3 regions of the Arthrobacter sp. 210 2 genome follow, and region 3 is predicted to be linked to each of the others. Evidence: predicted binding sites of a transcription regulator. Region 3 holds the regulator's gene; each other region holds the start of a gene.

Region 1 (4,404 bases), on a different contig from region 3:
GACCGCTCCGAACCCGTTTGCTCATGATCCCTTGGAACCGCTCGTCCAGCATGAAACACCCGCTTTATTCCTTGGGGTGGGGTGGTGGTGGGGGTTTGAAGTAGTGGTTTTGTTGGGGTTTTTGGGTGGGGTCGATGTGGGGTGGGGGGATGAATGTTGGGGTGCCGTGGGTGGTGGTGATGGTCCATTGTTCTTTGTGGATGAGGTGGTGGTGGTGTGTGCAGAGGAGTGCGCCGTTGGTGGTGGTGGTTGGTCCGCCGTGTGACCAGTAGGTGATGTGGTGGGCTTCGCACCAGGGTGCTGGGATGGTGCAGTTGGGGAAGGTGCAGCCTTGGTCGCGGGCGGTGAGGGCGAGGCGTTGGGCGGGGGTGAAGAGGCGTGTTTTGCGGCCGAGGTCGAGGATTTCGCCGTTGGTGCCCAAGAGTGCGGGGATGATGTCGGCGTCGCAGGCGATTTTGCGCAGGGTGGTGGCGGCGACGGGTCCGGTGAACACGAACGTCCCGGTCCCGGCCCCGGCGCTGGCTAGGGTGTGGGTGCGCGTTTCGCTTCCGGCCGCGGTTGCGTTGCTGGTGTTTGTCGTCGTGCTGGTGGCCCTTGCGCCGGTGTCTGTGGGTGTTCCGGGGCGTGGGGTGGTGCGGGGTCCGGTGGCTGTGTCTGTGGTTGGCCAGGGGTTGTTGGTGGGGTTGGGGAGGTGGGGGAGGAGGTCTTGGTAGTTGATGGTGGCGATGATTTGGGGGCGGTTGCCGCCGGTGGTGGGCAGCAGGTTGGTGGTGAGGGCTGCTTTGACGGCGGAGACGAGTCCGTCGAGTTGTTGCTGTGCCCGGGTGCGTCGTTCCAGGTCCACTCCGGCTTCCCGGCCCAGGTCCACGCTGGCCTCCCGCCCGGGGTTGGTGCGTTCGTCCGGGTCGGGGTCGGGGTTTGTGGTGCTGGTGTTGGGGGTGGTGGTGCGGGGGTTGGTGGCGGTGTTCATGACGGTGAGGAGGTGTTCGTATTGGTCGGTGGTGGCGAAGATCTCCACGCGGTGCAGGCCGTGGCGGGGTTTGCGGATGAACGCGCCTTGGGTGTGGCGGAGGGCTTCTTCGGTGGGTTCGGTGCCGTCGGCGTCGATGGTGTCGTTCCAGCGTTGTGCCAGGCGGGTGAGGAAGTCCGGGTCGGCGGTGACGGCGGTGGTGGTGAGGTGCTGTTCGATCCGGTCGAGGGTGTCGGCGGTGGTGTGGTGCTGGAGCCGGTCCAGGGTGGCGGTGATGATGGTCGCGGCGTGTGAGGAGAGCACCGGCCCCGCGATCATGCCCGGATCAGTGGTGGTCTGGGCGGGTTCGCCGGTGTTGGTGGGGGTGAGGGCTGTGGCGAGGTGTTCGCGTGTCGGCGGGAGGGGTTCGCCGGTGAGGCTGGTGCCGGGCAGGGCCTGATGGGCGAGGGTGAGGCGGCGGCGGGCTTCGCGGAGGGGGATCCGGAGCCGGAGCCTGAGGAACTCGGCGGTGTTCCTGCACCCGTCATCAGCCGGCGACGTCACCACAGGCGCTGTCACTACCGGCGACGTAAGCACGGGCGCTGTCATCACTGGAGAAGTGAGCGCGGGGGACGTGCTCGCCGGACGGGCAACCCCGGCTCCTGATACTGCGTGGTTGGGTGGTGCGGGCTGGTTGGGCGGTGTTCCGTTGCCGGTGGCTGCGGCGCCGCTGGTGGTTGCGGGGTCGCTGGTGGGTGTGGGCCAGTTCGCGTCGGTCTCGTTCAGGGTCTCGACGCCGTTGGCATCCCAACCGGTTAGCCAGCCCCGGCCCGGTCGCCCAAGTCGGCCCGCCCTGGCCTGGCTGGTGCGGGCGGCGTCCGCGGCGGTGATGGCCTGGGTCCAGGTGCGGTCCACGGTGGAGGCGGCGAGCAGTTGCAGGTACTCCACGGTCCGGGAAAGGTCCTCGACCTGCCCGGCGAAATTGGCCGCTGAAACATAATCCGCCCTGGCCACCTCGTCCTGGGCGGCAACAGCAGCCGCCACCAGCAGGGCTCCGATCCCCGCCAAGCCAACCGGATCTTCGACGATGGGTGCAGGGCTGGGATCGGGTGCGCTCGGTGACCTGTCTGTCCCACTGCCAGCGGATGCCGAAAAAGGGGCGGTTTTGGATTCAGTCGCAGCGTTACCGCGATCAGTTTCGGATGCAGTCGGGCCGGCGCCGGGGCAGGGGCGTGGGCCCGGAACGGGAATGTCAGGCGCCGTCTTGGCCGGGATGGCGTGAAGGCGCCCGGGAAGCCTGAGCGGTGCGTCGCCGTCGTACCCGTCATGCCGGGAATCACCGCCAGGGTGGAGAACCCGCGGGAGCGCGGCGGCGGGACTGCCGAACTCCGCAAGCTGCTCCCCAATGGCCTCCATGGGACAACTCTGCCAGTGACCACTGACAAAACATCCCACCCGAAGCCGCTATGTGGAAAACGGGGAGGAGTGAAAAGTTGGAAGCGGAAAAGACCCTCCTTACCCCGGTTATCCCGCCGTCGCTTCGGCAGAATCGCGGGAGTCGCGGGGCTCCTTCTGCCACGGCCATTTTCCGGTGATTTCAAGCTCAAGCGAAAAGCTGAGGAATGTCCGGATCAGCACAATAATCGCCAGAACTCCAACGCTTTCGAAGGTGGGCGTGACAGCGACGGTGCGGATGATATCGGCGGCCACCAGCAGTTCAAGGCCCAACAGAATGGACCTGCCCAACAACTGCCGGTACAGCCGGTAAAAGGTCAGCTTCTCGCCGCCGGCGCGCACCTTCCGCGGCTGGTACCCCCGGAAAGCAAGCGGAATGGACACCAGGGCACCGATCACCATGACAGCGACTCCGGCGAAATCAACAAACTCCCCGACCGTCTCGATGATGTGCCGAAAATCCATGGTTTTCTTGCCTCACATTTCGCTAACCCTGACCGAACCACTGAGCAGTCAGCCTAAACGGTGGAACCGTCCCGGCGATGTTGGCTACGGGTGGCGGACGCCGTTTCCCGCAAGGATGTCCCGGTAGCCTTCCCTGAACGACGGGAAGGTGGGGCTGAGACCGGTGCTCCGCAGGAGGTCGTTTCGGCAGCGCTTGTTGCCGCCGCGCGCGGGTCCCGCATCACCCACGGGCGGGGCGGCGAGGCCCATCTCAGCGGCCAGGAAGCGCAGCACAGCGCCAAGGTCAGCCGGATCGTTGTCCACTCCCACGTAAACCGGCGAGGGTTCAGCGGCCATAGTGGCCAGGTGGACGATAGCGGCCGCGGCGTCGTCACGGTGGATGCGGTTGGTGTAGCGGAGGTCCGCGGGGACAACGGCTGACCCGCTGCGCACCTGGTCGATCAGGCGGGTCCGGCCGGGACCATAGATGCCGCCCAGCCGGAGGGACACGGCCGCAGTACCCGTTCCCGCCAGCCGGGACCGCAGAAGCTCCTCCGCCTCCACCAGGACACGGCCTGAGAACCCGCCCGGCGCAGGTGTAGTCTTTTCATCCACCCAGCCACCGCCGGCGTCCCCGTACACGGCCGTCGAGGAGACAAAAAGCACCCGCTGGGGCATGGCGCCGTCGCGCTCCAAAGCGTCCAGGACGTGCGTTACCCCGCCAAGGTACGCCGCACGGTAGTCGTCCTCGGACGGCGAGTCCGCTGCCACAGCAATAACGACGGCGGTGGTGTCCGCCGGGACAGGCGGCAGCTCCGGAGCGCTCAAGTCAGCCGCCACACCTTTAATGGCGGGCGGCAGCTTGGCAGGTGAGCGGCGCCAGCCCACCACGTGATGGCCCAGGGCGGCGAACCGCAGACCTGCTTCGGTTCCGAGGTCGCCGCAGCCTGCCAGGAGGATGGTCATGCGGCTACGGGGCTTCCACCGGGAAGAACACGCGGGGATCCTGCAGAAGAGCCGGGTAGGCAAAAGCGGACCGGTCGATGATCTCCGTAACGGTGAAGTTGCGGCCGAACCTGCCGTCCTCCAGGGTGATGGGACGGCCCACCACCTGGCCTACGGCAAACTTGGCTCCATGCTCGAACGGGACCGCCACAGGCGTCTTTCCCGGCAAGGTGGAGAAAGCCTCCTCTTGCGCCAGGCGCTTGCGCGTAGGTTTCTTCACCTGTTGCTTGGGCGGCGCCTTCCGGGGCTGGCGCGAGGGGCGGCGGGATCCGTCGTCGATATACACCGGGGAGTAGTCGTCGCCCATGCCCGCCGCGGCGGCGATGCTGCCGCTCACGGGCGGAAGGGCCACCGTGGTCAACGTCTGGGGATCGACGTCGTCATGGGGATCGCGCAGGATCCACAGGATGTCACCCTCTGGCTCCTGCGGCAGGAACTCGTGCTTCGGCTCCGGCCAGACGTAGTCCATGTCCGGGTTCGCATCAGCAAAAAGGGAGCGGTAGAACTTGGGCTCCTTGCGCACCAGCTTGGAGCGGTGGCTGAGGTGGAAG
Region 2 (4,404 bases), on a different contig from region 3:
GGAACGGTGCGGTTGCCGCCGTTCAGCTGCTCCACGAGTTCGGCCGTGCCCTCCACTTCCTCGATGTTGATCTCGGTGTACCCGATGCCCTGCGCGTCCAGCTGCTTCTTGAGCCGGTTGCAGTAACCGCACCAGGTGGTGGAAAACATGGTGATGGTGCCGGATTCGGGAGTGAAGTCCACAGAATTCTCCTCTGCGTCGATGTAGGTTTCGTTCCTGTCAACGGTAGCGCGCCGCCCGGTATTCCCCCTGCCCGGAGGTCCCGGTGCCGCCTGGATGACAGTATGTGGCGCCGATGGCATGCTGGAGCCATGTGTGGACGCTATGTGATGGCACGTGCCGTGGGGGACCTCCTGGCAGAGTTCGACGCCGAGCTGGAGGACGAGGTGAGCATCCCGCCCTCCTGGAACGTGGCGCCCACCGATGATGTCCCGATCGTCCTGGAACGGCTGATCGACGACGGCCCGGCCCGTAAGCAGGTACGCCAGCTGCATGTTGCAAAGTGGGGCCTGGTCCCTTCCTGGGCGAAGGATCCCGGCATCGGGTCACGGATGATCAACGCCAGGAGCGAATCGGTGCTGGAGAAGCCGGCCTTCCGCAAGGCCGTGCAGTCCCGGCGCTGCGCCGTACCGGCAGACGGGTACTACGAATGGAAGCAGGGCCCCGGGAAATCGAAGCAGCCCTACTACGTGCATCCCGGAGAGAACCGGGGCCTGGTCTTTGCCGGGCTCTACGAATGGTGGAAGGACCCGTCCGTCCCAGCCGGGGAACCGGGGCAATGGCTGCTGTCCACGTCGATCCTGACGACTGATACGCCGCCTCCGGGCAGTGAGTCGACGGTCTTCGGAAAGTTGACCGCACTGCATGACCGGGTCCCCCTGCCCATGGACAAGGCGACCATGCAGGCCTGGCTCGATCCCGACGTGGACGACGCCGCCGGGCTGGTGGACCTGGTGCGGTCGGGGGTCAAGGACGTGGCAGCGGACTGGCGGGTGGAGTCCGTGGGCAAGGAGGTAGGCAACGTGCGCAACAACGGGCCGGAACTGATCCAGCCGGTGGAGGCCCTGTTCTAGCAGGCCGGGCTTATCCAGCAGGCCATGCGGCGCTGCCGCCGGCCTATACGGTGACCGCGCCGCCGTCGTCCACTGCCCAGGTGGGGTTGTACGCAACTTCCCAGCGGAAACCGTCGGGGTCGGCGAAGTAGCCGCTGTAGCCGCCCCAGGGCTGCGTCACCGGCTCGGCGATGATGGCGGCCCCCGCTGCTGCTGCCTCCGCCATGACCCGGTCCACCTCTTCCGTGCTGGCAAGGTTGTGGCTCAAGGTGATGCACGGCACCGGACCCGGGGCGCTGACGCCCGCCTCGGCCTGCATTTGCCGGGCGTCCCACAGGGAGAGCACCAGGCCGTGGTTTACCTGGATGAAGACGACGTCGCCCGGGACCTCCTGGTGGACCGGCCAGCCGAGGCCCTCAACATAGAAGGCGCGGGACGCCGGGACGCTGCGGACACCTAATGAGATGAAGTCGACTCGGGGCTGCATGCTTCGATACTGTCAGACGATGGCAACAATTCAAGGAAACGATAGAGACGCTTTGGCCGACAAGGAACAGCTCGCTGCCGTCCGGGTTGCTGTTGACGAAGTGGATGAGCAGATTGTCACCCTCATCGCCCGCCGCGAACGGCTGATCCGCATCGCCGGAACCCTGAAGGGCGACGACGCTGAAGTCCGCGCGCCGGGGCGGGTGGAACGGATCATCGAGCATGTCCGGTCCGCGGCCGAAAAGAAGGACATCGATCCGGACATCGTCGAATCGACCTACCGCGCCATGATCTCCGGCTTTATCGAGCTCGAGATGCGGGTCCACAAACAAAACAGCTGACCCTTTACAGGTCAGCTCACGCCTTCTTACAGTGCTTCATCCACCGGAACGCCGGACTGGAATTCCCGGCCGTCCGCCTCGCTGAAGCCTGTCATGACGTGTGACTTTCCGAGCCCATTGATGGCCGCGAGGGGAAAATGGCCGGTGATGGAGTTCTCTGAGTGGGTTACGCCCGAGAGGTCGTAGTTCTCTTCCGTGCTTTGCTCGTGGCTGAACGAGTAGAAGGCGATGGGTTCGCCGTTCATGAATTCAATGCCGAGCCGCCGCTGGGAGGAGTAGTCCGGGCTGGCCGCAACAAGCCCCACCACGTAGGCGCCGGAGCCTGGAATAGTGCCGTCCAGATCGAAGGTGGCCACCAGGGTTGAGTCCTGGGCTTTGATGCTGACCTGCTTGAGGAGTGCGTCTTTGGTGTCCATGGCACAATCCTGCTCCCTGGCGTACGGTCCGTCCACCCCTGTGCTGAGGAAACGGAGGAAGCCGGCGAGGCTTCCTTGCCCACCTGTGGATGCGTTGGCCGGGAACCCGGCGTAGACTGGATATATTCGAATAAATATTCGAATAGTTTCAGTTTCACCGGGAGGCGCCCATGGGCATGTTCAGCGAATCCGTTGATGTTGCCTGCGCTCCTGACGGCCAACCGGTAAGCCTTACCTGGTCAGGGCGTTCCTACACTGTCTGTGCTGAACCCGTCCGCTGGTATGAACGCCGGCAATGGTGGGATGAAGTCAGCCGGGCACCGCTTGGAAGCGGGCAGGGAGTGGTTGACCACGAGATCTGGCGTGTCCAGGTACTGCCGGTTGACGGCCGCGAACGCACCGGCAGGGAGCAGGACGAACCGCTCACCCTCGACCTCACCCGGCACATTGGCAGCGGCCGCTGGCGGCTGCTGCGGATCCATGACGGCCTCCGACCCACAACAGCATGAGCTTTACGCATCTTCACGTCTCCACGGCGTTCAGTGCCCACTATGGAGTCTCCTGGCCGGAAGAACTTGCCCAAAGCGCGGCAGCTGACGGTGCCACAGCGCTCGCCTGCACTGACCGCGACGGCCTGTACGGGACCATTAAGCACCTCAAGGCATGCATGGCGGCAGGAATCGATCCCATTGTGGGGGTGGACCTTGCAGTCTTTGACGACGACGGCGATCACCGCACCCAAGTGGCGGGCAGGGTGGTGGTGCTTGCACGCGGCCATAACAACGGGGCAGGGTACCGTGCCTTATGCCGGCTGGTCTCTGATGCCCATGCCCGGACCTCCGGGAAGTCCGGGGGAGCCGTACCGGTGGCTGTCACGCGCGCCGAGCTTGCCTCCCGGACCCTTGACTACCACACACTCAAGCCGGTATTGACCGTCCTGCTCGGGCCGGATTCGGACGTCGGCCTGGCCATGGGAGGGCGGAGATACCTCCGGCCCCGGACACTGTTCAAGCAGTGGCTGGACGTCATGCCCGGCGGGACCGTGGTTGCCGAGATTGTCTCGCAGCTAAGTCCCCCAGGTTCCCCGCTGAGTACCTCCCACGCTGTGCGTATGCTCCGGCTCGCCGAGGAACACCACATCCCGGCGATCCTGACCAACGCCGTCAGGTACTGCGCCGCGGATGGAGCGCCCACTGCCGATGTGCTTGACTCTGCCCGCACCCTGAAGTCCCTGCCGGAACTTGCCAGGGAGCCCCTGCTGCAGCCCACCGGCCAGGGATGGCTGAAAACATCGGCCCAGATGCTCCAGCTTGGCAAGGAGATCATTTCCGCAGCAGGATTTGGCGCCGCAGACCTCAAACAACTGATGACCCAAACCGAGGCGCTCGCCGATCTGTGCCGGATCGATCCCACTACGGACATGGGGTGGAAACAACCGGTGGTTCCGGAGGCTTCGGTGATCGGGATCAACCAGGACCCCCATGATGAACTGGTCCAGCGTTGCCACGCCGGAATCGGCAGGAGGTTCCCCGGGATAAGCGGAGCCGGGGAGAGGGCCATGCTTACCCGGCTGGAGCATGAACTGGGCATCATCCGGAATCTTGGCTTTTCCTCCTACTTCCTCACCGTCGCTGAAGTGTCACGGATGATCCAGGAGATGGGCGTCCGTGCTGCTGCCCGGGGATCGGGGGCTTCCAGCCTGGTGAATTACCTGATTGATGTCAGCCAGGTGAACCCCCTCCAGCATGACCTGATCTTTGAACGCTTCCTTTCCCAGGACCGTGCCACTCTTCCGGACATAGACATCGACGTCGAAAGCGCGGAGCGCCACAACGTGTACCGGCGGATTTTCGAGAGGTTCGGTTCCGAACGGGTCACGCTGATGAGCATGCAGAACGGCTACCGCGCCAGGGGTGCCGTGCGCGACGCCGGAATGGCGCTGGGCATGGACGACGGCGAGGTAGGGGAGATTGCCAAGCAGTTGTGGCGGTTCTCGGCCGGAAAATTCCGGGAGGCGCTGCAGGAAAAACCTGAACTGCGGGAGTTTGCCGGAAGGGTTGAGCGGCGCGATGCTGCCGGAAACCAGCAATTGGACCTGCTGGTTGACCT
Region 3 (4,404 bases):
TGTCGGGCCAGCTTTCGGTGGCCATGATCCACGCGGCAGCTTCCGGGGCGCGGAAGCATACGGCCATCACGGTGGATGCGCTCAACGCCGCAGCCGCGAACCTCGAGCTCGCCCTCGCGGGCGTGCCCAACGGGCTGCTTCCAAACGGGCTGAATGACGAACAGCTGGACTGCATCGACCAGCTGCGTGAGGCCTGCCGCGCGGCGCTGTCCGACTCCAAGGGGGACAGCAGCACCACGGCCGACGGCGGCAGGCAGCTTGCGCGGTCCCGTCTGATGCTCATCCTGGAACTTTGCGAACGGCTCCTCGCTGCCCGCGAGAACCGCGAGGTGGTGTGGATTTCCCGCGCCAGCTCCTTTGATCCCGCCCAGGGCTATTCACAGGCGGACGAAACAGCGCCGGCCCTGATCAACATCGCACCGCTGTCCGTCGCCGGACGGTTGCGGGAGGGGCTTTTCGCCGGCCACACCGTGGTCCTGACGTCTGCCACGCTTGCCATCGGTTCCGCATTTGAACCGGCCGCAGGCGGGCTGGGCCTGGTGGGCGAGGGCGCTCCCAGCTGGACCGGCGTGGACGTGGGATCGCCCTTCGACTACCCGAAACAGGGCATCCTCTACGTGGCCGGGCACCTGCCCAAGCCTGGCCGGGGTGCGTCCCCTGAATCCCTGGCTGAGCTGGAGGCGCTCATCCGCGCGTCGGGCGGCGGAGCGCTCTGCCTCTTCTCCTCCAGACGCGCCGCTGAAGAAGCGGCCGAGGCCCTCCGGCCCAAGCTGGGCGTGACCGTCCTCTGCCAGGGCGACTCCACCATGACGGCACTGGTCAAACAGTTCGCCGACGAGCCCGACACCTGCCTGTTCGGCACCATGTCCCTCTGGCAGGGAGTGGATGTGCCGGGCGGGTCCTGCCGGCTGGTGGTCATCGACCGGATTCCGTTCCCGCGGCCGGATGATCCCCTGATGACAGCGCGTTCCCGGGCGGTGGCCCAGGCCGGCGGAAACGGCTTTATGTCGGTCTCGGCAACTCACGCCGCCATTCGGCTGGCGCAGGGTGCCGGCCGGCTGATCCGGTCCACCGGCGACAAGGGAGTGGTGGCAGTGCTGGATTCCCGGCTGGCCACGGAACGGTATGCAGGTTTCCTGCGGGCTGCCCTGCCGCCGTTCTGGGCCACCACGGACCGGAAGACCGCGGTGGCGGCCCTTGAGCGGCTGGCCGGGGAGTCCAACTGAAAAGACGGCACCATGCCCGGGATCCGGGAATGGTGCCGTCTTTTTACAGAGTGTGGCTGTAACAGGCCCTGTTATTCCTAGAGTGAGCGCAGGACCGAGACCACTTTCCCCATGATGGTGGCGTGGTCGCCAAGAATGGGTTCGTACTGCGTGTTCTGCGGGAGCAGCCATGTGTGGCCGTCACGCTGGCGGAAGGTCTTGACGGTGGCTTCATCGTCCAGGAGCGCGGCCACGATGTCGCCGTTGGCGGCGTCCGCCTGGCGGCGGACCACCACCCAGTCGCCGTCGCAGATGGCTGCGTCCACCATGGAGTCACCAGCCACCTTGAGCATAAAGAGCTCGCCCTGGCCCACCAGTTGGCGGGGCAGCGGCATGACATCCTCCACCAGCTGGTCCGCCAGGATGGGGCCGCCGGCAGCAATGCGGCCAACCAAGGGAACCATTGCCGTGTCCAGTGCCGTGGGCAGTGCGGTGACTGTTGCGCCGGCGCCAGGCGCCGAAGCGTCCGCAGGCTGGTGTGCCGTCTTGGCCGCCCCGCCGTCCAGCGTGAGGGGCATCAGCACCTCCATGGCGCGCGGCCGCTTCGGATCCCGGCGGAGATATCCCAGCTTCTCCAGCTGCGAGAGCTGGTGCGTCACGCTTGAGAGGCTTGCGAGCCCTACGGTATCGCCGATCTCGCGCATGGACGGCGGATAGCCGTTGTCATTGACGGAGCGCTGGATGGTTTCGAGGATTTTTTTCTGCCGGGGCGTCAACCCTTTGGCGGTCTTCTTCGGCTGCGGGGCTGCCCTGCCCCCGGTGGCTGCTGCTGCCATATTCGCCAATGCCTTTCGGTTGCCACCGGGCTTGTCGCTGCGCCGGACTGGGTGAGCTTCCCTCAATGTCAGACCCTGCTGATCAAGTTCAAGGGTGGTTGTTCTTTCCTTCAAAACTAGGCCAGCCACATTGCTTTTTCAAACATTTGTTCTAGCGAGTCTCGACATTGTTCGTTGATAGGTGCTAAAACTGAAGAAGCAAAGTTCGAACATGTGTTCTACTCGAGGCTTGCATCATTCGAATACAGCGTGCGTTTTTCGAAGAACCAGCCGGAGTGCCGGCGGTGCAGCAGCGGAGCGGGACATAGAAGCAGCAAGGTCGGGCAGCACAGTACGGTCCAGGAGGGCTCAGTTCATGTCAGCTATATCCGCTTCGCAGGCCAAGGGTCCGCGCGTTCATTCCCATCAGTCCGCACACCAGCTTCTGTCGCAACGGAACAGGTCCCGGTCCTCGCAGGGGCCGGCGGGTATGCCGGAGTTCCCGGGCAAGCCGGCACCCCTGCCGCCGTTGCGACTGACGCGCCGGGGCAAGGTTGTCCTGATCGGGATTCCGCTGGTGCTGCTGGCTGCCCTGCTGCTTTCCCTGGCGGGGTTCTTCAACTCGCCGGCCAAGGCGTCCGATGCGCCGGAGGACCTGTCGGTGACACCCACCGTCACGGTGACCGTCCAGCCCGGCGAATCGCTGTGGGCCATCGCGGGCACCGTTGCCCCTGACCGGGACGCCCGCGATGTGATTGCGGACATCGTCCAGCTCAACAACCTGCCGGCCGGAGCAGTTCTCCCCGGGCAGCAGCTCTACGTCCCCACCCGCTGAAGCCGCAGAAGTCCGTGCACGCTGAGCGCGAACAGGGGCCGTCACATTTTCCGGTCTCCGGAACGGCCACTAAACTGTTCAGGTGAATGACCAGCTTGAGCGTCTGAATCGGCTTCCCCTCCGCAGCAACCTCCGCGGGCTGACCCCCTATGGGGCGCCCCAGCTGGATGTCCCCATCCTTCTCAACGTCAACGAAAACACCCACGGTGTTCCCGCGGACGTACGGGCCGCCATCAGCGCCGCGGTAACAGAGGCCGCCGCCGGGCTCAACCGCTACCCGGACCGGGAGTTCACCGAGCTTCGGAAGGCGTTGGCCGAATACCTGGGGCATGGACTGGATGAGGCCAATCTCTGGGCTGCCAACGGTTCCAACGAGGTGCTCCAGCAGATCCTGCAGGCATTCGGCGGTCCGGGCCGGACGGCGTTGGGCTTCCCTCCCACGTATTCGATGTACCCGCTGCTCGCCAGCGGCACCGACACCGAATACATCACAGGCGAACGCGCCGAGGGGTACGGCCTCAGCGCCGAATCCGCAGCACGCCAGGTCAAGGAACTGCAGCCAAACATCGTTTTCCTGAGCTCGCCCAACAATCCCACCGGCACGGGCCTGGGACTGGATGTTGTGGAGGGCGTCTATGCCGCCGGTGAGGCCAGCCAGACGATCGTGATCGTGGACGAGGCTTACCACGAATTTGCCCACGACGGCACGCCGAGTGCCCTGACCCTGCTGCCGGGCCGTGAGCGGCTCATTGTCACCCGCACCATGAGCAAGGCTTTTGCCCTGGCCGGCGCCCGGCTGGGCTACATGGCCGCGGCACCCGAAGTCACGGACGCCCTGCGCCTGGTCCGGCTGCCCTACCACCTGTCCGCCGTCACCCAGGCCACGGCCCTGGCCGCCCTGCAGCACCGCGAAGCACTGATGGCCGATGTTGAGGACATCAAGAGGCAGCGTGACCGGATCGTCTCGGAGCTGACCCGTATGGGCCTTAAGCCCGCTGCCTCGGACTCCAACTTTGTCTTCTTCGGCGGACTGGATCGGCCCCACGACGTCTGGCAGCAGCTGCTGGACGCCGGTGTGCTGATCCGGGACGTCGGAATCCCCGGCCACCTGCGCGTGACCGCCGGCACTGAGACCGAAACCACAGCCTTCCTCACGTCCCTGGAAAGCATCCTTGCAAGCCAGGCTGCCCTTCCAGCCTAGACTTGACCTACCGGGCGCTGGGCGCCCCCAAAATCAAACCTTCTGCCTTAAAGGACACCTGACCATGACTTCCACCGGATCGAACGCGGCCGCCTCCCGGACTGCGCGCATGGAGCGTGCCACCAGCGAGTCGTCCGTGCTCGTGGAAATCAATCTCGACGGCACCGGCATCTCGGACATCGACACGTCCGTGCCGTTCTACGACCATATGCTCACGGCGCTGTGCAAGCACTCGCTCATCGACATGACGGTGAAGGCCACCGGCGACATCCATATTGATGTTCACCACACCGTGGAAGACGTCGCCATCACCTTCGGCGAGGTACTGCGCACCGCCCTGGGCAACAA

Evidence for each region. Region 3 encodes LexA, which represses DNA repair genes until DNA is damaged. Its sites were predicted from a motif close to TCGAACANNTGTTCGA; they were not measured.
Region 1: AC5RWA_RS18015 (HNH endonuclease signature motif containing protein) is a predicted target of LexA. The motif match lies at 2,019-2,034, and genes of this name have one in related genera.
Region 2: AC5RWA_RS18970 (DUF6504 family protein) is a predicted target of LexA. The motif match lies at 2,422-2,437, and genes of this name have one in related genera.

The regions. Positions count from the first base shown of each region.
Region 1 covers NZ_JBNHIE010000011.1:31,116-35,519, reverse strand. Annotated here, with positions in the region: gene AC5RWA_RS18015 (HNH endonuclease signature motif containing protein) at 65-2,017, opposite strand; gene AC5RWA_RS18010 (DUF1622 domain-containing protein) at 2,474-2,869, opposite strand; gene AC5RWA_RS18005 (SDR family oxidoreductase) at 2,954-3,814, opposite strand; gene AC5RWA_RS18000 (MSMEG_6728 family protein) at 3,819-4,404, opposite strand, start outside.
Region 2 covers NZ_JBNHIE010000012.1:46,865-51,268, forward strand. Annotated here, with positions in the region: gene AC5RWA_RS18945 (mycoredoxin) at 1-182, opposite strand, end outside; gene AC5RWA_RS18950 (SOS response-associated peptidase) at 330-1,073, shown strand; gene AC5RWA_RS18955 (VOC family protein) at 1,117-1,539, opposite strand; gene AC5RWA_RS18960 (chorismate mutase) at 1,559-1,879, shown strand; gene AC5RWA_RS18965 (hypothetical protein) at 1,906-2,295, opposite strand; gene AC5RWA_RS18970 (DUF6504 family protein) at 2,466-2,804, shown strand; gene AC5RWA_RS18975 (DNA polymerase III subunit alpha) at 2,801-4,404, shown strand, end outside.
Region 3 covers NZ_JBNHIE010000006.1:245,399-249,802, forward strand. Annotated here, with positions in the region: gene AC5RWA_RS13660 (ATP-dependent DNA helicase) at 1-1,226, shown strand, start outside; gene lexA (transcriptional repressor LexA) at 1,304-2,041, opposite strand; gene AC5RWA_RS13670 (LysM peptidoglycan-binding domain-containing protein) at 2,511-2,855, shown strand; gene AC5RWA_RS13675 (histidinol-phosphate transaminase) at 2,938-4,056, shown strand; gene hisB (imidazoleglycerol-phosphate dehydratase HisB) at 4,121-4,404, shown strand, end outside.